Regions from separate parts of the Pseudoalteromonas sp. SR43-5 genome, predicted to be linked through region 3. Evidence: predicted binding sites of a transcription regulator. Region 3 holds the regulator's gene; each other region holds the start of a gene.

Region 1 (10,050 bases), on a different contig from region 3:
CCTCTAAGATGATGCTTTTTTATGCTCTTATTTATTATTTAATACAAATATCATTGCTATGTTTGATTTAGGCGTTAAGATAGCAAGTTCACAATGTTAAATTAATGTTTATTTCCTGTTTATTGGTAGATCTAAAATGAAATTACCCGATCAAAAATCTTTTATCTTCTCTGTTATTCTTGCTGTAGTTGGTTTTGTTGTTGTTGAGTTTGCTTTAGGCGGCTTAGCTTTAAACCCTGCATTACTATTTGGTGCTGGTTTATTAATTGGTGCGATTGCTATTGCTGCAATATCATCTGATGTGACTGAAGAAGCTGAAGTTAAAACAAAAACGCTTTATGTTGGTAACCTTCCTTATCGTGCAAACGAAGGTGTGGTTCGTGCATTATTTGAAGAACAAGGCAAAGTATTCAATGTTCGTTTATTAAAGGATAAGAATACTGGCAAACGTCGTGGCTTTGGTTTTGTTGAAATGGCGCAAGCTGATGCAGACAATGCAATTGCTAACTTGAACGATAGCGAGTTCCAACAACGTACTTTAAAGGTACGTGAAGCAAAACAAAAACAAGAAGATGATTCTAATGCTCTACGTACTGAGACGGATCAGTCAGTGTAACTAGCTTTACCGCTAGCTTATTGCTAAACACATCAGCCGTTGCATAATATTGCAGCGGCTTTTTTATGTCTGTTTGTTTATCCATACATAAGTTAAGTTGGTTAAGTAGGAAGTTGACTCTATTTGCTATCGCTACACCTGAATCAAGTAATTTTACATTCCCTTCAAAGTACTGACTAATCGGCCCTGCTAATATCGGAAAGTGCGTACACCCTAGTACAAGTACATCTATAGTTTTATCTATATGTAGTTCATCGAGTACTTGATACAACTTATTTGTATCTAAAGAGCCTGTAAAAAAGCATTCCTCAGCTAACGTTACTAATTCAACACTGCTATAAAGGTTAACGATTACATTACGTGCATGTTCAGCAATTAATGTTTTTGTGTATGAACTGGCGACCGTTGCCGGCGTGGCTAACAAGCCAATATGATTTGAGCGTGTTAATTCTGCCGCAGGCTTTATTGCTGGCACAACACCTACAATAGGAATATCCGTAATTTGGCGAACAGCGCTGAGTGCAGATGTAGAAGCTGTATTACACGCTATTACAATTAAATCGACGTTAAGCGTGTTGGCTTTGATGAAATGAATAAGTGAACATAATCGGTTAATTATAGTTTGTTGGGATTGAGCACCATAAGGTAGTAATGCATTATCCATAAAATAGCTGTACTGAGCATTGGGGATACTTTGCTTGATATGTTCAAGTACGGTAGTTCCACCAATACCTGAATCAAAGACCATTATATGCGCTGACAAACTACCGTTCCTACTTTACTTTAAGATCGGCAGTTTGCCATGAGGTTTTTATAAAAGAAAGTAGTTTAACTTTGCGTGGCTTCTAAATCAGTAAGCCTGTCGGCTGCTGAATTTAACTGATTAAGGTTTTCGAACATAGACTTTGTATAATCTACTAACTTATCTATTTGTTCCTGATCTTGATTTAACCATTGGAGAATGCCAGCTAGCTGATTTTGTAATCCAAGCTCACCCGCTTTTTCAAAAGCATTTTTAAGGTCGTCATTAAAAGGGGCTAACCCCTCTGCTACTTGTTTTTCTGGTGCTGGTTTATATTCTTCATAGCTTTTAACTGTTGCTATTGTTTTTGTTTGGCGTAAATCCATAGAAAAAGCCACCAGCTGATCGCTGTCTAAACTCAGCTCTTGCGCTTGTTCAAATGCTTCATCTAAATCACCACCAAAAAAGGTTTTACTTAAATCTTGTAAGTCTTCCATCATCGCATTAATAGCTTCTTGCTCTTGCTCGTTTAAGTCACCATTTACCGACATCGAAAATGATACCTGTCGAGATTGCGATGATGAGCTTGCAAACGACTCACTATTACTATTTTGCTGATAGCCACTTGCCGATTGAGATTCAAATGCATCAGCAAAGCTAATACTTACCTCATCGCCTTCTGCTGTAGTAAATTTATACTCTGCATTACTCGTCATACTGACGTATTGGGCCTGGCTTATATTTACGCTGGCAGGTTGTGGGTTAAATAACGACTCTTCAAACTTATCCAGCCCATTGTAAATTCCCTCTTTGGACTTATTAATGCCCTCTTCCATGTCATCATTAAATACGCCTGTACCTTTGAGTTCATCAACAGCGTCATCAATCCCTATTTGGACTCCTTTGCGCGCATCGCCTAGCATATCTTTGAGCTTTTCGTCATCAGCGCCGTTAGCTTTTGCTTTATTTACAGCACTACTTACAAAATCGAGTACGTTTTTTACTATTTCATCAAAATCAAATAGTGGTTTATCTGCTTTTTTTTCTGCGATAGGTAATCCAAGCTGCTCAGCCATTTTATCGCCAAGCACCTTTGCGGCCAACTCTCGGCCTCGTTGTTGATAGCTATCTTGAGGAGACGTAATTGTAGGTTGCTGTATATCAGCTTTATTATTGAATTTATTGATGTTGTTGTTTGGCGTAAAGCCATAATTACCTATTTTCATGATTCGTCTCCTAAGCGTGCGTAGTTTATTATCGGCTATAACAACAAAAACTAAAGTACAATGTTCAATAAAACAGCATAAATGCTAGCCAAAACTAGACAAATACGCAGCGCTCCCTACAATAGCGCCGATAAACAGATCTTAGATAAGGTAGTAGCGTTAATGGCAGTTATTAAAATAGATACCACACAGTACCAAGCGCAGTTAAGTGAAAAAGAGCAGCGAATTAGTACGCAGTTTCAACGTTTTGGTGTGGAGCAATTAGAAGTATTTAGCTCAGAGCCAACTAACTACCGCCAACGTGCTGAATTTAGAGTATGGCACGACGGTGATGATCTGTTTCACATTATGTTTGATCAACAAACAAAAGAAAAAATCCGTGTTGATACATTTGACCCAGCAGCGCCTCTAGTAGGTGAAATAATGCAGGTGATGATTGAAAATCTTAAGCCTTGTGAAATATTACGCCGTAAGTTATTTCAAATCGATTACCTATCAACGCTAAGCGGTGAAATTTTAGTAAGCTTGCTTTATCACAAACCACTGGATGATGAATGGTTAAGTGAAATTAAAGCACTGAAAGAAAAGCTTAGCAGTAAATACAAAATTGACTTTATAGGTCGTGCTCGCAAACAAAAAGAAGTACTAGGTGATGACTTTGTAACTGAACGTTTAACAGTTAATGGGCAAGAGCTTATTTATCAACAAGTAGAAAATAGCTTTACTCAGCCTAATGCAAAAGTAAATATTAATATGCTGGAGTGGGCACAAGATTTATGTAAACCACTTAAAAATGATTTACTAGAATTGTATTGTGGTAACGGTAACTTTTCAATTGCATTAGCGGGCTGTTTTAATAAAGTATTAGCGACGGAAATATCAAAATCATCTGTTCACTCTGCTCAATACAACATTGCTAAAAACAACGTAGAGAACTTAGATATTATTCGTATGTCTAGTGAAGAGTTTACTCAAGCAATGAATGGCGAGCGTACTTTCTCTCGTTTAGATGGTATTGATTTAAAAAGCTATGACTGCCAAACCATATTAGTTGATCCACCACGCGCGGGCATGGATGAATTAACGTGTGACTTAGTGGCTAACTACGAAAGCATAATTTATATATCCTGTAATCCTGAAACTCTTGAGCGTGACCTTGATCACTTAACACGTACGCATAACGTTAAGCGCTTTGCTATATTTGATCAGTTCCCTTATACGCATCACATTGAGTCGGGCGTTTTCTTACAGCGCAAATAACCAGCCAAAATTAAAGTGCCAGTACTTTTATAAGTGCTGGTATTTGCTCTTCACTAAATACTTGAATACCATTTTTTATTAATAATGCTGTAGTTAAGCCTAGCCCTTCGATTTTTACTCCGTGATGCTTTCCATCATATATTGTATTTCGTCCGCAAGAAGGGCTCGATTCTTTAAGTAGAGCAAAACGAACTTGATTCTTTTTACAGAGTTCTAGCGCTATATTAGCTCCAGTTTGAAACTGTTCTGTTACATCTTCTCCTAAATTAGTAACTACACTCCCCTGTATTATTTCAGCAGGAGCTCTAGGAGTAGGAAGCCCACCAGCGACCTCAGGACAAAACACAATTAATCTATTTTGTTTTTGCCACAAATTAAGCTGTGGATGCAAAATTGCGTGTCCTCTGCCATCGTAGCGAACAGGCTGCCCTAGCAAACAACTCGATACTAATATTTTTTCAATCGCTATATCCTTATAAAGCAAAAAAGCTCCTTAAGGAGCTTTTTTGTTTTAGCTAAACTTACTTGTTAGCTAAGTAATTTATTAATTTGCTAATGTCTTCAGGTTTAGTAATACCCGACTCACGACCTAGGTTTAATTTGTACTTACCATTTACAATAAAGGTAGGTACGCCACGTAGTGCGCCTTTTTCTTTAAAGTAGTCTTGATCGCGTTTCATTTTAGAGCTTAGCGTACGTACCGAGAAGCTTTTAAACAGCTTATTAAACTTATCACCATCAACGCCCTGCGCTACAAATATATCTTTTACATCTGCAAGCTCATTAAATTTAGCGCGCTTTGTATGGATATGATTAAAGATTGCAGAAATAATCTGATCTTTTTGTGGAAGCACTTCAGCTGTCGCCAGTGCTTGGCTCATCATCTGTTGGTTTTCTGGGTCACGTACACCTACAAAATCAACATGGCTCTTTTTAAATTTAACGTTTTTATCAAGCTTAGGCTTAAACTCACCAATTAGTGCTTCCATGTTATTACATGCAGGGCAGTAAAATGAGAAGAACTCTTTAACCTCTGGCTTTTTAGTTGCACGCTCAGAAACTACGTCGTAATGCACGCCTTCTTCATACGTTGCTGCAAAGCTTGTTGCTGCCATAGGAAGTAATATTGCAAGCAAACCTGCTTTAACTAATTTAATCATTATTATACTCCGAAATTTATAGTGCTAATAAAAACGCTACTAACTCATCAAGTTCTTTTTGATTTTTGATGGTGTTGAGGTTTATTTTATATTTATCGTTAACAATAAAAGTAGGTACACCTGTAAGTGCGCCTAATTTTGAATATTTATTCTGTTTGTTTTGCATTGCTTGCTCAGCTGAAATAACAGGCATGCTTGCGATCTCTTGATCAAATGTTGCGCTATCAATACCATTTACTTCAAGTAATTTTTTAACGTCTTTCATTTCAGTTAATGGTGCACGTTGAACATGGATACTTTTAAAAATTTGATCGCTAATACTTTGCGCCTGACCATGCTGCTTAGCAATTAAGTAGGCAAAGCTTAAATTACTTTGTGCTTGTGGTGACACGCCACCTAAAAAGTTAACGTGGTTTTTAATAAACTCAGCGCCTTCTGGCAAGCCTTTTTCAATTGCTTTTGCTACTGGTTCAAACTTAAAGCAATGTGGACAGTAAAATGAGAAAAACTCGGTTACTTGCGGTGACTTGCTTTTGTCTACATCTATAACAGTGTATTGATTATCAACTTCAAACTGTGCAGCAAGTGCTGCAAATGGTAAACATAAAAGTAATAAACTCAGTTTTAATTTTTTAAGCATTTGTATCTCGTTGTACTTGTCTTTAAATAAAATATTACGGCAATAACTTTAACGGTGCTTCTTGCAATGCTGCAAGTTGCTCTTTCAGTGCTAAAATTTGTTGCTCCCAGTATTTGTCATCAGCAAACCATGTAAAGTTCCGCACAAAAGCAGGATCACTCCATCGTTTAGCTACCCATCCCATATAATGAATAATACGCATTGCTCGCAGCGGTTCAATTAATTTGAGTTGAGAGTGATCAAAATCACAAAACTCTTCATACGCATTTACAAGGGTGTCTAACTGTAACAGTTGCGTCGCTCTATCGCCACTGAGCATCATCCATAAATCTTGGATTGCAGGACCTTGGCGGCTGTCATCTAAATCAACAAACATTAGCGCATCACCTGCCCATAAAATATTACCAACGTGGCAGTCACCATGTAAGCGAATACTTTGCACATCTTTATACTGTTTTTGCGCCTGCTCTATCACTAAATCTAAAATAGTATAAAAGGCAGTATTTATTCCCATGGGCACTAAGTTACTTTTTTGAAGATGAACTTTGGCTGTATGCAAGTACTCCTCGCAGGTAACTGTTGGCCTATAAGTAAAAGGTTTTGTTTTAGCTACTTGGTGCATTCGGCCAATTAATCGCCCCATTACATCAAGCTGATCTAAATTATCAACCTCAAATAAACGCCCACCTACACTTGGAAACAACACAAACAAATACCCTTCGTGTTCAAACAAGCTTTGCCCATTATATAAAATAGGGGCAACAACGGGTACTTCTGCATCCGCTAGTTCAAATGCAAAGTCATGCTCTTCTTGAATTTGCTCTTTACTCCAGCGCTCTGGGCGATAAAACTTCACTACGTAACGCAGGCCATCATCCGCTTTAAATTGGTACACTCTGTTTTCATAGCTATTGAGCGCTAATAAACCAGATTCGGCGTACACACCTACGCTTTCTATTGCATCGAGTATTAGATCAGGTGTTAAGTCAATAAAACTAAATTTACTCATACTCTTCTTATATAAAATAAAAGCGGGTTATATACCCGCTTTTGTTAATTGCTATATCAACTTACCTAATTTAAGGTAAGTTGCGATTATCGCGCTTTAAAAAAGTTACTCGACTGCGATATTGTCTCATCCGGCTCATCTACCGGTGAAAGCACAAAGTTAAACTCAGTCATCGGCGCCTTCAAATCATAAGGGTCCATTACAAGTGACAATGGTACGTTATGAGATTCCCCTGCCTGCACAGTAAATGACTGCTTACCAATATACTCAAAGTTATCTAACCCTTGTACTTTAATATTAAAGGTTTGCTCGTACTGCGCTTTATTAATTACCTTTAATGTATAGGTGTTCTCTACTAAACCATCAAAATCGACACGATATAATTGGTTTCGGTCACGAATAATATCAAAGTCCATTGTTTTACGCAGTGCTATATTAGCGACAAGCGCTCCCGTAAGCACAACAAGTATGACCGTGTAACCAATAATTTTAGCTCGCAGTGGATTCGTTTTATTTTCTGGGGTTTCGAGATTTCGCTCTGTCGTATATGAAATAAGCCCACGCGGGTATTCCATTTTATCCATTACGCCATCACACGCATCAATACATGCACCACAGTTGATACACTCAGCTTGTAGCCCATTTCTAATATCAATACCTGTTGGGCACACTTGAACGCACAAGTTACAGTCTATACAGTCGCCTAGTTCTAAATCTTTATGGTCTACTTTACGTGAACGAGGACCACGGCTTTCACCTCGGCTTTCGTCGTACGTTACGGTGTATGTGTCTTTATCAAACATAGCTGATTGAAAACGGGAGTAAGGACAGATGTGTAAACACATAATTTCTCGCATCCAACCGGCATTACCATAGGTACACGCAGCAAAGAAAATAATACTGACTAGTGCATAACCGCCTACATCAAACGTTACAAAGTCAGGGAGTAACTCCCTTATTGGCGTAAAGTAACCCACAAAAGAAATAGCGGTATACAACGAAAACAATACCCAACTAGTATGCTTTGCCGTCTTACGCCAAAACTTATCAAAATTCATGGGTCGTTGATCGAGTTTTTTACGTTGATTAGCCGTGCCTTCAAGCTTTTCTTCGAACCAAATAAAAATAAAAGTCCAAACAGTTTGCGGACATGTATAGCCACACCACACCCGTCCATAGAAGGTGGTCACTAAAAACAACGCAAATGCTGCCAACATAAAGATAAACGCTAATATAGTAAAATCTTGAGGCCATAGCGTTAAACCAAAAATATTGTATTTTTGACCAATTAGATCAAACAGCACAGCTTGCTGGCCATTAAAATTAATCCAAGGTAGTAACATAAACGCAAGCAGGCCTAAAAAGCCAATGCGCTGTCTAAGTAATTGATGTAGGCCTTTTACAGCACGCACATAAATACGATTTCGGGGATTGAACCTATCATCTTGACGGCTTAAATCCGGTTTTTGGATTTTCACCTCTACAGGGATATTCTTTACTTTAATTTGCTTGTCCATCGAAGTTCCTCAACGCCGCTTGGAAATAAAAATCCAGCAATACTCAAGTACTCTATACTTAAAGTTAGCAAGTTACTTGCTAGGCATATTTACTTTAATAAATTGCCTTCTCGAATACTTTCAGATATTTCAGAAATATCTGACTGCTGTTAACCATTATAACAATGTTGGTTAAAATTACTGGCATAGATTGCTAATAATTTATTCATCCCAGTTACTTGCTTTTAAAATGCAGTTTATTACACTGCATGGTAATTCAACCCTACTTAGATCAAGGTTTACGTATCCATGAAAAAATTTATTATTTTGGTAGTTGTGATCCTTGCCTTTTTTACAATCGATCACCCACTTATAAAAGAACCTCGCGAAAGGTTACTAGGTGAAGGCATTGGCTTTTTAAGTGATGCAAGCAAGGTCAACAGAAGCCCCGCTGCAAATATGGCGAAAAATAGGATCAGCAGTCAACTTAAACTATCTGCATCTGAAGGTGAGTATGTAGAAAAAACGTTTACAACAGATGACTCTGTTCAGTTATTTCACCTACGCTATTGTCGTGAGCGTGACTTAAACCTTTATTTTTATGACGACCGTTTAAATACGGTATGTAAAATAGTGACTGAAGCATTAGAGCAAAAGCGAGCAAAGTAGTGGATTTTTCAGGATTAAATAAAAAAGCAAGCGACTCATTTCATAAGCAGCGCAATATGCTCAAGCAATTAGCGCAAGGCAAAACATTAAAGTGTGAGAAGTGTAATGGGGTTTTAACACTTGATTTAGCCACCAGTGAACCTGGTAAAGGCATAGTAAAGTGCAAACAAGGCTGTACGGATATTATATTAGAGCTAGGCACTTAGATTAAACTAAGCGCCTAGCTCTAATAATTACTCTTCCCAACTCTCGTCGGTTATCAAGCCACTATTAATTGCGACCACTTCAATTAGTTCAGCAAACCCTAATGCAAAGTCACCCATAGATTCATACTGATACTGACACAAAGCTTCTATTGTCATGTTATTTTGTTTGGCAATCTGAGCTATTGCTAGCTGGTCGAGTGCAAAAAAGCTTAGTGTGCTTAACGCACTTTCTAATGCTTGTTTAAAATCAACGTCTAATTGCGGTGCATTTAACAAAGGTTCTGCATAAGCTTTCGTTGCAACTAAGAAGCCTTTACTCCACGACTTACAAAATTCAGCATCAAATGTGTCTGGTAATTTATATCCAGTTTCGAACACCTGCTCACTAATTTTGTGATAAAGCGCCATAAACAAAAAAAGCATTTCTTCATCTAAATCATTAGCTGTGTTTGGCAATATCTGCTCAAGCCACTCATGTACATCTAATGGGTTAGGCGAACAAATTACACCAAATAAATAGCCTTGGCTTTGTACAAGGGTCATTGCTTGAGATTGGGTATTTAAAAATGAGCTGAGCTGCTTTGCGTGCAACTCAGTAAATTGGGGTATTTGCATTAAAACTCTTTATATTAAAACATTAAAAGTTGAGCGGGTAGCGACCTTGGTTATCTGGTCGGCCTAAAAACTTAACCGCATCATGTATATCTTTAGGTAAGCTGGCATCTGGTTTTACATAACCTGCCACTCTAAAGTCGAAATTAGCTTTAAGTGTAGCATCGGCCTCAAGGCCAAGCGTATTATCTGGGTCAATTAATATAGCAACATCACCCGACTTACAGCTTAACTTACCTGCTAGAGGTCCAATATTAAACCATCCATTTAAACCTTGAACATCAATATTAGGGCTCGCTATTTCACCTTTTAGTGAGTCACAATAAGGTGCGCCTGAGCTGTATTCATCAAGTTCTAATATCACACGCCCTTTAGCGGTAACAGGCAGAGGAAGTTGCACACGTTGCATTGCAC
Region 2 (10,050 bases), on a different contig from region 3:
TCTGTTCCGGTATACATAATATCAACAGGGTTACCCAGTAGGGTATTTGGACCGCTAATAGTGGTACTTATGTTTACCAAGCCCGATGCCGTTGCTACGTTATTCAATACGTATATTTTGCCATCGTCAGCAACTGCTGCGCTACCAACATCAGAGAGTATTAGCGAGCCACTTAGCGAGTCGTAGTCGATGCCGTGCATGTTGCTTGGTGCTGCTACTGCTGTACCTGCATTTGCTGGCGTTATAAGCCTATCCTCAACTGCAATATTAGTACTACCAGCCATTAGTTTGCTTTTAACTTCGTCAAATACAGCAACGGTTCCATTTGTTAGTGCTACAAAAGCTCGATCAGTGTTTGCATCGTAATCAACATCCCAAGGGCGAGCATCGTTTGCAAACGTAAGCGTCATTAATGGGCTTGCATCCCCTGTGGTGCAAGTTGAAAATATTGAAATACTTGGAGTATCTGCATTATTTTCTGCAACTAAAATCATACCGCTATCAGAAGCCACATCAAGACCTTTAGGAGATATAAGGCCTGTATTCGAACCAGTAATAATGCTGTCTTGGTTCGTATTATAAGTTTGCCCATCTCTGTTTATTGCCACTTTATTTGAAATAACAATACCGCCAATTGAGGTTGTACTGTTATCGAACGTTGTATAACTATTACCCGCTTTATCAAAAGTTACACTTTCGATAGTTTGACTTGCATTATAGTTGCCAATTTCTGTGTTAAGTTGTGAACTTAATCGACTAATTTGCCCAGTTGTTTCACCTGCAGTGCCCGGATTACTACTTACAGCAACACCTAGCAGCGCCATATTAGCGGTATCACTATCTGAAATATCAGCCATTTCATTTTGTATACCCAGTTTAGTAATTGACTCAGGTTTAATTGTTGAGGTAACTAAATCAGGAGTGATATCGCCGCTCTCACCTGAAAATATATTGCTGAACACAAGAACAGCATCATTTGATTTTTCAGCTACACGTAAGTCACTACCTTCAAGGCTAATATCAACTGGGTTACCAAGCATTGTTGCTGGACCGGCAATACTTCGTGCAACGCTTACTAAGCCCTCTGCAGTTGAAGCATTATTAATTACAAATAACGAACCATCGGTTGCGTCTGAGGCACTGCCTACATCAGACAAAACAAGTTTGTTAGTATTTGAGTCATAAACAATGCCGTGAATATTTACAGATATTTGCGTGCCATCATTATTACTTGGAGTAATTGTGCGGCTTGGCATTGCGGCAAATTCACCACCAACAAAATTATCATAAACGGCTACATCACCATTTGTTAGTGCTACATAAAGGCGGTCGTTAGATTCATCATAATCAACATCCCACGGCGCCGCTTCTGTAATAGTTGTGCCTAAAGGCGCTGCATCGCCCGCGGCTGTAGCGCCAAAAGTCGTTACTTGCATAGCGCCAAAGTCAGCAATAAAAACAAGGCCACTCTTTTGTGCTACAGCTATTCCTTTAGGGTTTACCAGTGTTGTGTTAGTACCTGTTATTTCGCGATCTGTATTAGCTGTATAGGTTGCGCCGTCACTACGATTTGCAAGCTGGCAAATAGTTTTAATACTGCCATTTTCGCTGTCGCTTGCTTGCAATAAATTACCTAAGCTATCAAATGCAACGCCTTCGTTAGCTGTTGTATTAAAGGTTTTTAGTTTAGAGGCGTTTTGGTTAATTAAATCGATAGTGCCTGTATTGCTCTCGCCATTGTTTGCCAAAATTAATGTGGCTGATGCAAAACCAGGGTTGCCATTTGTACCGTCGGTACCGTTTTGTCCATCGGTGCCTGCAATACCATCTACGCCGTTTTCACCATCGTCTGAGCTACAGCCTGTAATGCCGATTAATACTGCAAGTGTTAAAGCTGAAAAACTAAGCGTGTGTTTAAGTGTGTTTTTTTGTGTTGAATGAGTTGTTAAATTAGCTTTATTCATCATTTTTACCTTTTAAATATTCCATCAAATGTAGGTAAATAACGCGCTTGCTCATAAGGCATAGACTAAGCGGCACCGATTATTTACATGTTAACCTCATATCAATAACGGCTATAAAATGAAACTGGATGCAAAAAAGTTAAAATTAAAAACAAAAAAAGGAGCCTTGAGGCTCCTTTTTAATAAACTAAGTAAATAGCTTAAGCGATAAACGCCTTAATAGCGTTTAATATTCCTTGCTCGCCTAATCCCATTTCATCGTGCATTTCATCTTGCGTGCCGTGTTTAATAAACTCATCAGGAATACCTAAGTTAAGGATATTAATATCAGCTTTTTGCGTTGCCAAGTATTCATTAACTGCAGAGCCAGCACCGCCAGCAATCGCGTTATCTTCAAGCGAAACAAAGGTATCGTGGCTAGTAGCAAGCTCATTTAAAAGTGCAGTATCAAGTGGTTTAATAAAACGCATATTAACAAGCGTTGCATCTAATTCGTTAGCTGCAAGCTGGGCGTTTTCAAGTAATGTACCGAACGATAAAATGGCAATTTTACTGCCTTTCTTAATTGTATCTGCCTTACCTATTTCAAGCAGTTGCATAGTGCTTTCAATGTCTGCAGTACCTGCGCTACCTCGAGGGTAACGAACTGCAACAGGGCAGTTTTCTTTATAACCGGTGTATAGCATTTGGCGGCATTCGTTGGTGTCGCTTGGTGCCATAATTACCATATTTGGAATACAGCGCATAAAGCTTAAATCGTACGCACCTTGGTGAGTTTCACCATCGGCTCCAACAATACCTGCGCGGTCAATGGCAAATAATACAGGTAAGTTTTGCAGTGCAACATCATGTATTAATTGGTCATACGCACGTTGTAAAAAGCTCGAGTAAATAGCAACAACAGGTTTTAAACCTTCACAAGCAAAACCAGCTGCTAAAGTAACAGCATGCTGCTCTGCAATGGCCACATCAAAGTATTGATCTGGAAACTCTTTAGAAAAACGTACCATGCCAGAGCCTTCGCGCATTGCTGGCGTAATAGCCATTAACTTGCTGTCTTGCTTTGCCATGTCGCATAACCAATCGCCGAAAACTTTTGAAAAAGTAGCAGCGCTAGGTTTAGATTTAGGCAGGCTAGTTGTGCTCGGATCGAATTTTGGTACACCATGGTAGCCAATAGGATCGGCTTCAGCCGGTTTGTAGCCCTTACCTTTTTGCGTTTTTATATGTAAAAGCTGTGGGCCTTTTAAATTACGCATATTACGCAATGTATCTACAAGCATGTTTACATCGTGACCATCAATTGGGCCTATGTAATTTAGGCCTAATTCTTCAAAGAAGGTCCCCGGGATCATCATGCCCTTAATGTGCTCTTCCATTTTACTGGCAAGTTGCTTTACCGGAGGCACACCTGAGAGTAACTTTTTACTGCCTTCACGAATGTTAGTATAAAAGCTACCTGATAAAATTCGGGCAAAGTGATTTGTTAATGCGCCAACATTTTCTGAAATCGACATTTCGTTATCATTTAAAATAATAAGCATGTCTGATTTTACATCGCCTAAATGATTCATCGCTTCAAATGCCATGCCTGCGGTGATAGCTCCGTCACCAATAATGGCTACAGATTTTCGACCTTTGCCTTCTTTTTGGGCGGCAATAGACATACCTAAGGCAGCTGAAATAGAGGTGCTTGAATGACCTACGCTAAACGTATCGTATTGGCTTTCATCGCGAAAAGGAAAAGGGTGCAAACCGTCTTTTTGGCGAATAGTGTGCATTTGGTCGCGACGACCTGTAAGGATTTTATGTGGATAAGCTTGGTGACCCACATCCCAAACTAGGCGATCGTCTGGAGTGTTATAAACATAATGTAGCGCAACGGTTAGTTCAACCGTCCCTAAACCAGACGCTAGATGACCGCTACTTTGCGATACTGAGTTGAGTAAATAATCGCGCAGCTCATTGCTAAATGCAGGGAGTTTGTCTTGCGCTAAGTCACGCAATTGGGCTGGCTCGTCAACCAAATTAAGTAATGGATACTTGCTACTATCAAGTGTCATGGTTTTATATATATCCTTCGCTAACATTAATTCATTCAAAGCTTTTACGAATAATTAATGTTGAGTAATAATGTCAGTGCTAATTGCAATACGTATGAGCAAAAATTAGTGGTCACGCTCAATTAGGTAATTTGCTAGCGACGCAAGAAGTGTTGTGTCAGCATCTATATTTGCCAACGCTTCATGGGCTTGTTGTATTAAATTTTGCGCCTTTTCTTTAGCGCCTAGCATACCTAATAACGCCGGATATGTCGCTTTATTCGCGGCAATATCGGAGCCTTGTGGTTTACCTAAAGTAACCGTATCGCCTTCAACATCTAAAATGTCGTCGTGTACTTGAAACGCCAGCCCTATAGCATACCCAAAAATGCTTAAATTTTCTAAGGTTTGTTGATCTGCCTTTTCACTGCACAGTGCACCAAGTGTAATTGCACAATTAATTAAAGCTCCGGTTTTTAGCTTATGTATTCGCTCAAGCTCTTGTACGGTAATTACTTTATCTGTTGCTGCTATGTCAAGACCTTGTCCGCCTACCATGCCCTCAAGGCCTGATGCGTTGGCAAGCGTAGCAATCATTTTTACTTGTGTTTGCGACGAGCATGTAAATTTGTGATTCGCAATAAGCTCAAAGGCGAGTGTTTGTAGGGCATCACCGGCTAAAATTGCATTTGCCTCGCCAAATTCTATGTGGCAAGTAGGGCGGCCACGGCGTAAGTCGTCATCGTCCATAGCGGGCAAATCATCATGAACTAGCGAATAGCTATGGATACACTCAATTGCAGCTGCAAGTACATGTAAGTCTTGCTGGTTTGCACCGAGCATTTTACCTGTGGCATAAACTAAAAATGGACGTAATCTTTTACCGCCATTAAATAATCCATACTGGGTGGCGTTCTTGACTGTTTCTTCAGTATCGAGAGACTGTTTAAAATGCTGTTGTAAGGTCGCTACTACATCTTTTTGAGCACGTTCGATATAATTATTTATGCTCACAGCTATTCCATATCATTATCAAAATTCGTAAGAACTGACTTTTCGCCATTCCCCATCAAAATTGATACTTTTTGTTCTGCTTGCTGTAATTTACCTGATGAAGCACTTGCTAATGCAATTCCACGCTCAAATTGCTTTAACGATTGCTCAAGCGATAAGTCACCTTGTTCCATGTCACTAACGATTGTAGATAATTCTTCTAGTGCTTGTTCGAAACTTAAGTTTTCAGGTTTTTTAGTCGCCATCTTTATTTCAGCTTACATAATAAATTTAGGGGTCAATTTTAGGGGGAATGCTAAACTAGGTCAAAGGATGATATTGGTTTTTTACCTTTATAACGTTAAATTATATTTCAAGTGTATTAATAAAGCCTTAATAGCGGTCTGTTAGTTTAATAAATCAATTGATAATTAGGTAGCCCTTATAACTTGATCTAAAATAGTGCTAAAGGCTGCTTTTTATGTTTATTTATAAAAATGGCTTAAGCAATTCAATATGTTGCCGATAAGCAGTTAATAATAAAAGTTTATGATAAGGCCATTAAGCATGAAACTTCTGGAGGAAATGTGGATTTAGCAACCATAATCGGGATCCTAGGCGCAATTGGCTTAATTGTCATGTCTATGTTTATGAGTAGTAGCGGTGAAATGGCTATGTTTGCCGATGCTCCTTCTAGTGTAATTGTATTTGGTGGTTCACTTTTCATTGTTTTATCAAATTTCACCATGTCGCAGTTTTTGGGTATAGGTAAAGTTGTTGCTAAAGCGTTTATGTTTAAAATTGAAACGCCAGAAGAACTTATTGAAAAAGCAGTAGAACTTGCTGATTCAGCTCGTAAAGGGGGCTTTTTAGCACTCGAAGAAGCTGAAATCCCAAATCCATTTATGCGCAAAGGCGTCGACATGCTTGTTGATGGCCATGACGCAGATGTTGTTCGCGCCACACTTCAAAAAGACATCTCTTTAACCACTACTCGACATGAAATGGGTGCAGGCTTATTTAAGTCATTAGCCGATATTGCACCAGCAATGGGAATGATTGGTACTCTAATTGGCTTAGTTGCAATGTTATCTAACATGGATGACCCAAAAGCAATTGGCCCGGCAATGGCGGTAGCGCTTTTAACAACTTTATATGGTGCGTTTTTAGCCAATGTTGTGGCAATTCCTATTCAGGTAAAACTTGAACTGCGTAAAGACGAAGAAGCTATGAATCAGCGTTTAATTTTAGATGCTATTTTAGGTATACAAGATGGCCAAAATCCAAAAGTTATCGAAGGTATTTTGAAAAATTACTTAGCTGAATCTAAACGCAAAGTAGATACCGAGGAGTAATTATGTCTGATCAAGAGTGCAAATGCCCACCACCAGGCCTACCAGCATGGATGGGAACGTTTGCCGATTTAATGTCACTGTTAATGTGCTTTTTTGTACTCTTGCTTGCGTTTTCAGAAATGGATGTACTTAAGTTTAAACAAATTGCGGGCTCTATGAAGTTTGCTTTTGGAGTGCAGAATAAAATTGAAGTAAAAGATATCCCTAAAGGTACCTCTGTTATTGCTATGGAGTTTACCCCAGGCAAACCAGAGCCAACCCCAATAGAAACCATTCAGCAGCAAACAGTCGAAATGACTCAACAAATGTTAGAGTTTCAGGCTGGAGATGAAAGCTCGGCTGGCGGCAGGCAAGAACAACGCGGGGATAAACGTGGTGGCGAATCTCGTAGTACTTCTCAAGAGCAATCGTCAGAGCAAGCAACTTCAGCGGCCGATCAGGAACAAACTAACGAGCTCGTTAAAAAAATCGCGCAGCAGCTTGAAAAGCAAATAATAGATGGTGCAATTGAGCTTGAATCTTTAGGGCAGCAAATAATTATTCGTATTAGAGAGAATGGTTCATTTCCTTCGGGTAGTGCATTTTTACAACCTAAGTTTAAACCCATAATTCAAGATATTGGTGTACTGTTAAAAGATGTACCCGGTGAAATAACTGTATCTGGCCATACCGACGATTTTCAGGTATCGAATGAGTTATATATTAATAATTGGGACTTATCGTCAAAGCGAGCTGTAGCAGTAGCAAGCGAGCTGCAAACGGTGCAAGGGTTTGATAAAAACCGCATGATGGTAGTGGGGCGGGCTGATACCCGTCCACTTGTTCCAAACGATTCAAATGAAGATCGCCGCAGGAATCGCCGAGTAGAAATATCAATCCTGCAAGGTAAGGCTAAAGAGTCTGCTCCTATTGATGTGCGCTAAGTTATTGCTTGTGTTATATTTCACTATGTTTGTTTTGATTTAAGGTACTTAATTGCCTTAAGTATCTTGGCAATTTCGTCATTTTAGCTTACAGTACATTTCCTTAACATATGTAATGGAGTGCCTGTGAAAATAATCAATAAATATTGCGACATGCCGGGTAATGGTGATGGTACTGATGACGATAAAAAAACAAAATAGGGCAGAGTATTTTGCCTGAATGGTTTTTATATATTGTTAGTATTTTAAGCAAAAGCTGGGTTTTAATGCTAAGTCCGGCTATTTTTATATTTTTTGTATTTAAAGATCGCCTAGCCTTTCGATTTGTATTACTTACCGCAGCTTTTTTCCTCTTTGGTAACCTAACTGCTTCAAGCCTACGAGCGTTTGATGACATTTATATTTATCGTTATTTAGTTTGGGCGATCACAGATATTATTTGGATGGCACTTATAGCTTACTGGGGTATAAAGGATAAAGTTTATTTATGGCAATGTGTTATTGGGCAACTAGTTGTTATTGGCGCACCTATATTACAACTATTCCGATTAGTTGACCGCCATTTGTGGGATTTAGCTTACAGTACCGTTATTTATCAGACCCTAATGCCATTTATCAATATTGCCACGGTGGTTGTATGCTATTTACCTTTAATTATCCTTTTCACTAAGCAAGGTAGTGTAAAGTCAAAAATAGAAAACTCCCCACCTTCAAAATAGCTGTGCTAAACTACTGTTTTTATAAACAGTGAGTGAGCGACTCCCATGAAACTCTACATTGCAGAAAAACCATCACTAGGCAGAGCAATTGCTGATGCCTTACCAAAACCACATAAAAAACATGATGGTTATATAGAAGTCGCTAATGGCGATTGTGTATCGTGGTGTATTGGGCATTTGCTAGAACAAGCAGAACCCGATGACTATGATGAGCGCTTTAAAAAATGGCAGTTTGAACACTTACCTATAATACCTGAACAGTGGAAGTTAAAAGGCAAAACCAAAACTCGCAAACAGCTCACTGTTTTAAAAAAATTAATTAAACAGGCCTCGCAACTTATTCACGCTGGCGATCCAGACCGTGAAGGCCAGCTTCTGGTCGACCAAGTAATAGAAGAAGCTAAAATAAGTCAGGCTAAAAAGCAGAGTACGCAACGTTTACTCATTAGTGATTTAAACTTATCGGCGGTAAAGAAATCATTGGGCGCAATGCGTTCTAATCGAGATTTTATTCCGTTAAGTGTATCTGCTTTAGCGCGCTCTCGTGCTGATTGGCTATTTGGTATGAATTTAACACGTGCATACACACTAGCTGGGCAAAAAGCAGGGTTTGGTAATGTGCTTTCGGTAGGGCGAGTGCAAACCCCTATTTTAGGTCTTGTTGTTAATAGAGATAACGAAATAGCGAACTTTGTATCTAAGCCTTTTTACGATGTATTGGCGCATTTGCTTACTCCAGATAATCAACCATTCATAGCTAAGTGGGTTCCAAGCAAAGCATGTGAGCCACATCAAGATGAAGAAGGGCGAATACTTAACAAAGCTCTTGCAGAAAATGTTGCTTCACGTATTACAAGGCAAAGTGCTGAGCTTATTTCACTCGACCAAAAACAAAAAAAGCAAAGTGCTCCATTACCTTATAATTTATCTGCTCTGCAAATAGATGCCGCTAAAGCATTTGGTATGCCAGCTCAAAAAGTATTGGATATTTGCCAAATACTTTACGAACGTCATAAACTAATTACTTACCCACGCTCAGATAATCGTTATTTACCCAAAGATCACCATCAAGAAGCATCTGCTATTTTAAAGGCAATAAGTGCAAATGGGGGGCAAAGCAGTGAATTAGTAAACGGGGCTGATGTAAAAAAGCGTAGTAAATGTTTTAACGATTCAAAAGTAGCTGCCCATCATGCCATTGTGCCTACGGCTAAGCAGTTAAAGTCAGCGAGTTTGAGCGGTGACGAAGCAAAGGTATATCAATTAATAAGCCGTCATTACTTAATTCAGTTTTATCCCGACTATATATATAACGAAACTAAAGCTGAGGTAATTATTGCTGGTGGGCTTTTTAAGGCAAATGCAAAGCAAGATGTAAGCTTGGGTTTTAAGGTGTTAATGGGTAAATCTGAATTAAAAGATGAAGCCTCGCTACCTCCTTTAACAAAAGGTATGCCTCTTTTTTGCGATAAAGGCGAAGTAGTCGAAAAGCATACATCACCCCCTGCTTATTTTACCGATGCCACATTATTGGCTGCGATGACGGGCATTAGCCGTTATGTTAAAGATCCACAAATTAAAAAAGTATTAAAAGACACTGATGGTTTAGGTACGGAGGCAACACGTGCGGGAATAATCGAGTTGCTATTTAAGCGGCGTTTTTTAAAACGTGAAGGTAAGTCAATTAGAGCGACCGAAACGGGACTTGCTCTTATTAGCGTATTACCACAAGGTTTAGCGAGTCCTGATTTAACCGCAAAGTGGGAGTCGAGCTTAGGTGATATTGCACAGCAGGCAATGAGTTATCAGCAATTTTTACAGCCTTTACTTGCTGACCTAAATGGGTTTGTTCAATTAGCAGCAAACTGCGATAGCAATGCATTTGCGAAGTTACCAAAAAGCTCACCTAAAAAACGTTTTGCTAAACGAGGTGGAAAAGCGACCTTTAAAAAGTCGAGTTATAAAAAAAGCTCTGTTGCTAGTTAGCAACAGAGCTTTTTTATTAAACCATATTACTTAACCTGAACTCTGTTTGAGATAGATTTATTATCCAG
Region 3 (10,050 bases):
ATTTGTCGGTATGATCCAGCACAATTTGAGTTTTGGCAATGCAATGGAAGTATATACATTACTTACCATTGGCGATGGCTTAGTTGCTCAACTCCCTTCTTTACTGCTTTCAATTGGTACCGCGATTGTTGTAACACGCCAAAATGAGTCGCTCAATATGGGGGACCAATTTAAGAAACAACTAGGCAACGAAAAGTCACTCTTTATTGCATCTGGTATTTTGATCATCATGGGCTTAGTGCCTGGTATGCCGCATATTGCTTTTTTAAGTTTAGGTGCGTTACTGGGTTACTTAGCTTACTACACACAGCAAAGTAAATTAAAAGCTGCTGCGGCAGAAGCTGAAGAGGCCGCTAATGGCGGAAGCGTTGCAACGGGTGTTGCTAATAAACAAGAACAAAAAGAACTAGGCTGGGATGACGTTCAGCAGGTTGATGTAATTGGCTTAGAAGTCGGTTATAGATTAATTCCGTTAGTGGACCAATCACAAGGTGGTGAGCTACTTAATCGTATTAAGGGGGTGCGTAAAAAGCTTTCTCAAGAGCTTGGTTTTTTAGTGCCGCCGGTACATATACGCGACAACTTAGAGCTTGACCCTAACGCTTACAGAATAACACTAATGGGGGTTTCAACCGGTGAAAGCGAGCTTAAGCATGGCGACGAGCTAGCGATTAACCCAGGACAAGTATTTGGTCCAATTAAAGGGGTTGAAACAAAAGATCCTGCGTTTGGCCTTGATGCCGTATGGATCAAGCCTGATCAAAAAGATGAAGCACAATCACTAGGTTATACCGTTGTAGATTCAGCCACGGTAGTTGCCACTCATATTAGCCAGTTATTAACTAACAGTGCAGCGTTATTACTAGGGCATGAAGAAGTTCAAAACCTACTTGATATGCTTGCTAAAAGCCATCCTCGCTTAGTGGAAGGACTAGTACCTGATGTATTGCCATTAACTGCTATTGTAAAAGTACTACAAAATTTATTAAATGAAGGCGTGGCTATTCGCGATATGCGCTCAATTGTTCAAACCCTTGTTGAGTATGGCCCACGTAGTCAAGACCCTGATGTATTAACGGCTGCAGTGCGTATTTCACTGCGTAGATTAATTGTTCAAGATGCGGTGGGAATGTCATCAGAAATCCCTGTCATAACCTTGGCGCCTGAGTTGGAACAGATGTTGCATCAGTCATTACAAAATGCAGGCGATGAAGGTGCCGGTATTGAGCCAGGACTTGCAGAGCGACTTCAAGTGTCATTGACACAAGCGCATCAAAATCAAGAAATGGCCGGCGAACCTTCTATATTGCTAACGTCAGGAATGTTACGCACTGTGTTATCTCGTTTTGTTAAGTACACCATTCCAGGATTGAGAGTGATGTCTTATCAAGAGGTACCAGACGAAAGACAGATCAAAATTGTAAGCTCGGTAGGCCAACAATAAGATTTTAACAGGGGTTGAATCATGAAAATTAAACGTTTTTTTGCTAAAGATATGCGCACAGCACTTAAAGAAGTTAAAGATGAGTTAGGTGTTGATGCGGTTATTATGTCAAATAAAAAACTGGCTAACGGTGTAGAAATTGTAGCGGCAGTTGATTATGACAAAGCAGCCCCTAAAGTAGCAGCGCAACCACAACGCCCTGCAGAGCCGCGTACTCAGGCGCCACAACAAAGCATGCATAACTTTGTAAAACCAGAGCCACAGCGTGCCAAGCCTGAGCCTCAAGCAAAAGTTGCTGACAGCCTACAAGCATTATTAGAGCGTCAATCACCGCGTCCTCGTTCTCCTGAGCTTGCATCGATGTTTTCACAATCGGGTATTGATACTACTGATAACTATCAAGAACCTGATATGGGGCAGCGTACTAAAAATATGTTTGCTCCTGAAGCTGCTGCGCGAGTTCGTCCACAAACTCAAGCGGATAGCTTAGGCTTTGATGATTTAGACCGCGACTTTGATGATTTAGATAGCCCAGTAACCACTCGCCAACAAGCACCTAATAATGAAAGCGAAGAAATGACAACAATGCGTGAAGAAATGAACGCAATTCGTCAATTACTTGAGCACCAAGTATCAGGCTTGATGCAGCAAGATATGGCGCGTCGCGATCCAACACGCGCTTGTATGGTTGACCGTTTAGTCGGTATGGGTATCGATAAAGAAGTAGCACAGCAAATGGCATGTTTTGTACCTGATGATGTGTCTCGTAAGCAAGGTTGGAAAGCATTGTTAACTATGGTCGAAGATCAAATGCAAACAACCAATAATGAAATACTTCGCCAAGGTGGTGTATATGCGTTAGTGGGTCCAACAGGTGTGGGTAAAACAACGACTGTTGCTAAGCTTGCAGCTCTAGGCGCACAAAAATATGGTGCCGATAAAGTGGCGTTAATAACCACTGATACATACAGAATTGGTGCTTATGAACAACTTGCAACATATGGTCGTATTATTGGTTGTGGTGTTAAGCAAGTTAAAGATGCTAATGAATTAGCTGAAGTTTTATATCATTTACGAAATAAACGTCTAGTATTAATTGACACAGCAGGTATGAGCCAGCGAGATTTACGTTTAACTGAGCAATTAAACACGTTAATGCGTAACCAACGTGTAGATATTCGCAGCTACTTAGTACTTAGCGCGACAGCACAAATTAATGTATTGCAAGAAACTGTACGTCACTTTAAAAAAGTACAGTTAAGTGGCTGTATTTTCACTAAGTTAGACGAATCATTAAGTTTGGGTGAGATTATTAGTATTGCGATTCAAAATCGCCTTCCAATAGGGTATCTTACTAATGGTCAACGAGTACCAGAGGATATTCGTGTTGCAAATGCTGAGAAACTAGTTAAAAAGGCTGAGCAATTATATTTAAAAAGAACAAAAGAACAACATTCAAGGCACCAATCAGTGGCGCCAAGCACAGTAGGGATGTATGATTAACACAGTATTAGATCAAGCAAGCGGCCTGCGCAAAATGAGTCAAAACAATAACAACGGCGTAAAAGTTATCGCTGTAACCGGTGGTAAAGGTGGAGTAGGGAAAACAAATGTTTCTCTAAATACAGCTATTGCACTTGGGCAGCAAGGTAATCGAGTATTAGTGCTGGATGCTGACTTGGGTTTAGCAAACTGTGATGTGATGCTTGGTTTACGTGTAGAGCGTAACTTGTCACATGTCTTGTCTGGTGAATGTGAGCTTGATGAAATTTTAGTTGAAGGCCCTGCAGGAATTAAAATTGTACCCGCTACATCGGGTTCGCAAAGTATGGTTGAATTATCACCATCTGAGCATGCTGGGCTAATTCGTGCGTTTAGCGAATTGAATACCGAATTTGATATTTTAATTGTAGATACAGCTGCTGGTATTTCAGACATGGTACTGAGCTTCTCGCGTGCAGCGCAAGATGTAATGGTTGTTGTATGCGATGAGCCGACATCAATCACCGACGCTTACGCACTTATTAAAGTATTAAGTCGTGAGCACGGCGTTTATAAATTTAAAATTGTTGCCAATATGGTGCGCAGTATGCGTGAAGGCACTGAATTGTTTGCAAAGCTATCTAAAGTTACCGACCGCTTTTTAGATGTATCAATGGAGCTAGTAGCAACGGTTCCTTATGATGAAAATATGCGCAAAGCAACACGTCGTCAAAAAGTAATAGTAGAGCTCTTTCCAAATTCGCCAGCCGCTCTTGCGTTTAAAACGCTGGCAACAAAAACAGTTAAATGGCCAATACCCAACCAACCATCTGGGCATTTAGAGTTTTTCATTGAGAAACTAGTAAACGGTTAATTATGACAACACTGGTGAATAGAGCTATGGGATATCAATCAACACAAAATTTAAATGTGATTGTTGAGAAGCATGCATCACTTGTTAAAAAAGTGGCATGTCATCTAATTGCTCGATTACCACCTAGCGTTCAACTTGATGATTTAATTCAATCAGGAATGATAGGCTTAATAGAAGCTTCGAAAAACTTTGATGCAACAAAAGGCGCAAGCTTTGAAACTTTTGCAGGTATTCGTATTCGCGGTGCTATGCTTGATGAAATGCGCCGTGGTGATTGGGCTCCTCGTTCAGTTCACCGTAAAAACAGGCAAGTTGCAGAAGCAATTACTGAGCTCGAAAGTAGTCTGAACCGCGAACCAACGGACATAGAAGTTGCTGAAAAACTTGAAATTTCGCTCAATGAGTACCATCATATTTTAAATGATGCGAATACGAGTAAAATATTAGGCATTGAAGACCTTGGTGTAGATGAGGATGTTATTACTCCTGTAGGCCAAGATTTAGCACAAGATAAACCTTTTAATAATGTTAAAAATGATAGGTTTAATGAGTCTTTGCTAAGTGCAATTAAGTCATTACCAGAGCGTGATGCGATGGTGCTTTCTTTGTACTACAACGATGAAATGAATTTAAAAGAAATAGGACATATACTCGATGTAAGTGAATCGCGTGTAAGTCAGATACATGGTCAGGCGATGATTAAGCTTAAAGCTAAAATCAATGACTGGATAAATTAGTAGTAAGTAAACAAAGGTTAATACCTCACTGGGGGATGTTTTGGATAAAAACATGAAAATTCTTGTAGTTGATGATTTTTCAACGATGAGACGCATTATAAAAAATCTGTTACGTGACTTAGGTTTCACTAACGTTCAAGAAGCTGATGATGGGTCTACAGCTTTGCCTATGTTGCAAAATCAAGTGTTTGATTTTGTAGTTACGGATTGGAATATGCCTGGAATGCAGGGTATTGATCTTTTAAGAGCAATACGTGCAGACGAGAAGTTAAAACATATCCCTGTATTAATGGTAACGGCAGAGGCTAAAAAAGAACAAATAATAGCTGCAGCGCAAGCTGGTGTTAATGGTTATATTGTTAAGCCATTTACGGCTGGAACATTAAAAACTAAATTAGAAAAAGTATTTGAACGCTTAGGCTAATGATGGGGGAGAGGCTTATGCCAGCACCAGCTGCGCCTCAAATAACGTTAGAACAAGCTCGTCAGCTCGTTGTTTTTTTAGAAAATGATGAGCAAGACAAAGCAAATCAGTTGATTTTAGAGGCTGCATCTAAAGAGCAGTCTGAATTATTTGCTGAAGTTGGAAAGTTGACTCGTCAACTGCACGAAGCCCTTAAAAGTTTTGAGCTTGATACTCGCTTAACTGATATAACGACAGATGCGATTCCAGATGCTAAAAAGCGGCTTAATTATGTTATAGAAATGACAGAAAATGCGGCTAATAAAACAATGGATGCAGTGGAAGCGAGTCTTCCTATAGCCCAACAGTTAGCGGACGAAATATCTCATATTAAACCGACATGGGATCGTTTAATGAGCCGCGAGATTGAGCTTGGTGAGTTTAAGCAACTTTGCCATAGCATCGATAAGTTTATGAACAACTCTCATCATAAGACTGATGAGCTTCAAAACTTAATGACAAATGTACTAATGGCTCAAGACTATCAAGACTTAACAGGTCAAGTTATTCGCCGTGTTATCGAACTTGTTAGGGAAGTAGAAGAAAGTTTACTTCATCTTTTAACTGCGTTTGCTGAACAAGACGACACTAACAGCACCGCGAATAAAGTAGAACAACAAAAAATAAAAGAACCAGTTGCCACACAAACTTTAGCAGGTCCTGAAGGCCCTATTATTGATAAAGAATCGCGTAATGATGTTGTATCTGATCAAGATGAAGTTGATGATCTTTTATCAAGTTTGGGCTTCTAAGAGGAGAGTAACTGCATGTTTGAAGTCGATGAAGATATTTTACAAGACTTTCTTGTAGAGGCTGGAGAAATCCTAGAGCTTTTATCTGAACAGTTAGTTGAGCTGGAAAATAATCCAGAAGATACCGAGTTACTAAACGCTATATTTAGAGGTTTTCACACTGTAAAAGGTGGTGCAGGCTTTTTAGCTATGACAGAACTTGTTGATGCTTGTCACGGTGCTGAAAACGTATTTGATTTACTACGTCAAGGCGTGCGAACAGTCAACTCAGAGTTAATGGATGTTATTTTACAAGCACTAGACACCATTAATGAGATGTTTGCGACTATCCAAAACAGAGACAAGCCTGAACCTGCAGATCCTGAATTACTTCATACTCTTCATATCTTAGGTCTACCTCCAACAGAAGCCGAAGCCACTGAAGCCTCTTCACAAACAGAGGTTGAACAACCTCATAATGAAGTGGTGGATACACCGGTAGCTGATGATGAAGATCCGTTTGCATTTGATGAACTATTTAGCGGAGCGCCTTCGGTTAGCGATGCTGAAATAGATGAAATCACTGAAGACGAATTTGAAAGCTTACTTGATGAGCTGCACGGTAAAGGACAAGGTCCTGCAGTTGAAAAACCAGTAGCAAGTAGTAGTGATTTTAGTGGTGATATTACTGATGATGAATTTGACAGCTTATTAGACGAGTTACATGGTGTTGGCAGTTTTGGTGAAGTTACGAGCAAACCTGAACAAAATGATGCCAATAAAACACCTGTAGAATCTGCTATACCAGCTGTAAATACAGTTAATTCATCAGATGATGAAATTAGTGATGACGAATTTGAAGCGCTTCTTGATGAACTTCATGGTAAAGGCACTGCTCCTAAATCGATAGAAAGTGCGCCAGCTGCAAAACAACCTGAACCTGTTTCACCGCCAGCTAAACAAGTGAGTGAACCAGTAAAAAAAGCTGAGCCAGCTAAAGCTCCTACTCCAAAACCAGTTGAAAAAGCGCCAGAGAAGCCAGTAGCTAAAGTACCACCAGCAGCTCCAAAAAAATCAGCGCCACCAGCAGCAGAGACCACTGTTCGCGTAGATACAAAACGACTCGATCAAATTATGAATATGGTTGGTGAGTTAGTTCTTGTACGAAATCGTTTGGTTAGTTTAGCGACTAACTCAGACAGTGAAGCGATGGGTAAAGCAATCTCTAACTTAGATGTAGTGACTGCGGATATTCAAGGTGCGGTTATGCAAACGCGAATGCAACCAATTAAGAAGGTATTTGGTCGCTTCCCTCGCGTTGTACGCGACTTAGCACGTAGCTTAAATAAAGATATTGATTTAAAACTTATTGGTGAAGAAACCGATCTAGATAAAAACTTAGTTGAAGCACTTGCCGACCCGCTTGTGCATTTAGTTAGAAACTCAGTTGACCATGGTATTGAAATGCCCGCTGTTCGTGAAGCAGCTGGTAAGCCTAGAACAGGTAATGTTACTTTATCAGCGTCTCAAGAGGGCGACCATATTTTGCTAACCATCAAAGATGATGGTGCAGGTATGGATGCTGAAAAACTGAAAAAAATTGCAATTAGTAAAGGCGTACTCGATCATGACCAAGCGAGTCGACTTTCTGACACCGAAGCATATAACCTGATTTTTGCACCTGGCTTTTCTACAAAAGAAGAAATATCTGATATTTCAGGCCGTGGTGTAGGAATGGACGTAGTTAAAACTAAGATCACGCAACTTAATGGCTCAGTAAGCATTCAGTCTGAACTTGGTGTCGGTACTATTTTAGAAATAAAAGTACCACTTACCTTGGCTATATTACCGACATTAATGGTCGTTGTTGGCGCACAAACATTTGCGTTACCACTGGCTGGTGTTAGTGAGATATTCAATTTAGATTTAACGAAGACGAATGTAGTTGATGGGCAATTAACAATTATTGTGCGTAAAAAGGCGATACCGTTATTTTACCTTGAGCATTGGTTAGTAAAAGACTCAGATCGTTCTCAGCGAAAATCTAAAGGTCACGTCGTTATTGTACAAATTGGTACGCAACAAATTGGTTTTGTTGTTGACTCATTAATTGGCCAAGAAGAAGTAGTGATTAAGCCGCTTGATGCGTTACTTCAAGGAACGCCAGGTATGGCAGGCGCTACAATAACTTCAGATGGCGGCATTGCACTGATTTTAGACGTTCCAAACATGTTAAAACATTACGCAGGCTAATAATAAAGTAGGTATATATTTAATATATACCTACGCATAAATTTAATAAGAGAGCTAAATGGCCGTTAAAGTTTTAGTTGTTGATGATTCAAGCTTTTTTCGCCGTAGAGTAAGCGAAATCCTTGAGCAAGATAGCGATATACAAGTTATAGGCTTTGCTGTTAATGGCAGAGAGGCTGTTGAGAAAGCAGCTCAATTGCGTCCTGACATGATCACCATGGATGTCGAAATGCCTGTGCTTGATGGTATTAGCGCAGTTAAAGAGATAATGGCGAGTAACCCAACTCCTATCTTAATGTTTTCATCACTTACACGTGATGGTGCAACAGCAACGTTTGATGCGTTAGATGCTGGCGCAATGGATTTTTTACCGAAAAAATTTGAAGATATTGCGCGCAATAATGAAGATGCAATTAAGCTTTTGCAAAGTAAAGTAAAAGATATAGGACGAAGACGTTTACCGCGAACATTTAGAGCGGCAACACCAGCTAAACCAGTCATTTCAACGAAACCAACAAGTTCACTTTCGCAAAGAACAAGCACATCAACAACTCAAATCAAGCAGCCTGATAGAAGCTTTCAAAGAGCTGCGCCTGTTGCATCGACAAGTTCAAATGTTGCCTCAATGCGAGCAAGTGGAAAACAATATCAACTTTTAGCTATTGGTACTTCTACAGGTGGTCCTGTTGCTCTGCAAACTATATTGACTCAATTGCCTGCTAGTTTTTCTCTCCCTATTTTACTTATTCAGCACATGCCCGCTGCATTTACACCTGCGTTTGCAGCGCGCTTAAACGGTTTGTGCCAAATAAAAGTGAAAGAAGCACAACAAGGCGATCGCTTACAACCAGGAACTGCTTATTTAGCGCCTGGCGGGCAGCAGATGATGGTAGAGGGGCGTGGAGCAAATAGAACGCTGCGCGTATTTGAAGATCATAGCGAGAGAATAAGTTATAAACCAAGCGTAGATGTAACGTTTGCTAGTGCAGCTAAAACGTATCAAGGCGATGTACTTGCTATTGTTTTAACAGGTATGGGCGCTGATGGTCGTGATGGTGCAAGAATGTTAAAACAAACGGGGGCAACTATTTGGGCACAGGATGAGAAAAGCTGTGTCGTTTATGGAATGCCCCAAGCAATTGCTAATGCGGGGCTTTCAAGTGAAAGCTTAGCATTGAGCGATGTTGCAGCACGTATAATGAGAGAGGTAGGTTGTGGATAAACTCTCAATATTTGGACTATTGGTAGCACTTGGTGCAATAGGTTTAGGCTATTCTTTAGAAGGCGGTGTTGTTTCAGCTTTATTTAATGGCCCTGCGCTTATTATTGTACTTGGTGGCACGCTTGGCGCTGTTATGTTGCAAACCTCTGCTAGCACATTCAAAAAAATGCTAAATATGAGCTCGTGGGTTTTTGTTGCACCACAATACGATATTGAAGACGCAATAGAGCAAGTTAAACGATGGTCTCATAAGGCACGTCAAGAAGGTTACTTAGCGCTTGAGAATGAAGCTTTAGCTCACCCAGATGCGTATGCAGCAAAAGGTTTAAGCTTACTTGTCGATGGCTGCTCAGAGCAAAAACTACGAGACACGCTTGAAATTGATTTACTGCTAGAGCGCGATCGTTTGCTTGAAGCCGCGCGTGTTTATGAAGCAATGGGGGGTTACAGCCCTACCATTGGTATTTTAGGTGCGGTGCTTGGCTTAATACAGGCAATGTCGTTTATTACCGATCCACAAATGCTTGGCGCCGGCGTTGCAACGGCATTTATTGCGACCATTTATGGTGTTGGTTTAGCTAATTTATTGTTTTTACCTATGGCAAATAAGTTAAAACAGCGTGTAGAGCAAAAAATGCTTTACCATGAAATGCTTGCTGAAGGCGTTATTGCAATAAGCATAGGTGAAAGCCCAGTAAATATAGAATTAAAGCTTGAAGCCTATCGTGTAGAGCGCCCTAATTTAGTGGACGAATAACATGTTACGCCGACGACTTCGTCACTCTGCTGCTAAAAGTCAACATACCGAACGTTGGCTTGTATCGTATGCCGATTACATGACTAT

Evidence for each region. The regulator FliA, encoded in region 3, starts transcription of late flagellar genes. The targets are predictions, from matches to a motif close to CTAAAGNTNNNNNNNNNNNNGCCGATA.
Region 1: the regulator FliA is predicted to act here: its motif matches at 2,614-2,640, upstream of H5090_RS19635 (DUF5610 domain-containing protein).
Region 2: the regulator FliA is predicted to act here: its motif matches at 5,501-5,527, upstream of pomA (flagellar motor protein PomA).

The regions. Positions count from the first base shown of each region.
Region 1 covers NZ_JACJEA010000048.1:16,521-26,570, reverse strand. The annotation lists gene H5090_RS19645 (RNA-binding protein) at 137-616, shown strand; gene murI (glutamate racemase) at 579-1,379, opposite strand; gene H5090_RS19635 (DUF5610 domain-containing protein) at 1,445-2,584, opposite strand; gene trmA (tRNA (uridine(54)-C5)-methyltransferase TrmA) at 2,747-3,844, shown strand; gene H5090_RS19625 (DUF523 domain-containing protein) at 3,855-4,307, opposite strand; gene H5090_RS19620 (thiol:disulfide interchange protein DsbA/DsbL) at 4,366-5,004, opposite strand; gene H5090_RS19615 (thiol:disulfide interchange protein DsbA/DsbL) at 5,021-5,644, opposite strand; gene H5090_RS19610 (serine/threonine protein kinase) at 5,679-6,653, opposite strand; gene ccoG (cytochrome c oxidase accessory protein CcoG) at 6,740-8,170, opposite strand; gene H5090_RS19600 (hypothetical protein) at 8,459-8,818, shown strand; gene H5090_RS19595 (hypothetical protein) at 8,818-9,024, shown strand; gene H5090_RS19590 (UPF0149 family protein) at 9,052-9,639, opposite strand; gene H5090_RS19585 (type II secretion system protein N) at 9,662-10,050, opposite strand, start outside.
Region 2 covers NZ_JACJEA010000035.1:3,007-13,056, reverse strand. The annotation lists gene H5090_RS17310 (hypothetical protein) at 1-1,964, opposite strand, end outside; gene dxs (1-deoxy-D-xylulose-5-phosphate synthase) at 2,165-4,027, opposite strand; gene ispA ((2E,6E)-farnesyl diphosphate synthase) at 4,133-5,020, opposite strand; gene H5090_RS17295 (exodeoxyribonuclease VII small subunit) at 5,023-5,265, opposite strand; gene pomA (flagellar motor protein PomA) at 5,587-6,354, shown strand; gene H5090_RS17285 (flagellar motor protein MotB) at 6,357-7,277, shown strand; gene H5090_RS17280 (hypothetical protein) at 7,490-7,996, shown strand; gene H5090_RS17275 (DNA topoisomerase III) at 8,042-9,982, shown strand.
Region 3 covers NZ_JACJEA010000011.1:66,889-76,938, reverse strand. The annotation lists gene flhA (flagellar biosynthesis protein FlhA) at 1-1,444, shown strand, start outside; gene flhF (flagellar biosynthesis protein FlhF) at 1,466-2,947, shown strand; gene H5090_RS08515 (MinD/ParA family protein) at 2,940-3,800, shown strand; gene H5090_RS08510 (RNA polymerase sigma factor FliA) at 3,827-4,537, shown strand; gene cheY (chemotaxis response regulator CheY) at 4,578-4,961, shown strand; gene H5090_RS08500 (protein phosphatase CheZ) at 4,979-5,752, shown strand; gene H5090_RS08495 (chemotaxis protein CheA) at 5,768-7,984, shown strand; gene H5090_RS08490 (chemotaxis response regulator protein-glutamate methylesterase) at 8,043-9,206, shown strand; gene H5090_RS08485 (flagellar motor protein) at 9,199-9,963, shown strand; gene H5090_RS08480 (flagellar motor protein MotB) at 9,965-10,050, shown strand, end outside.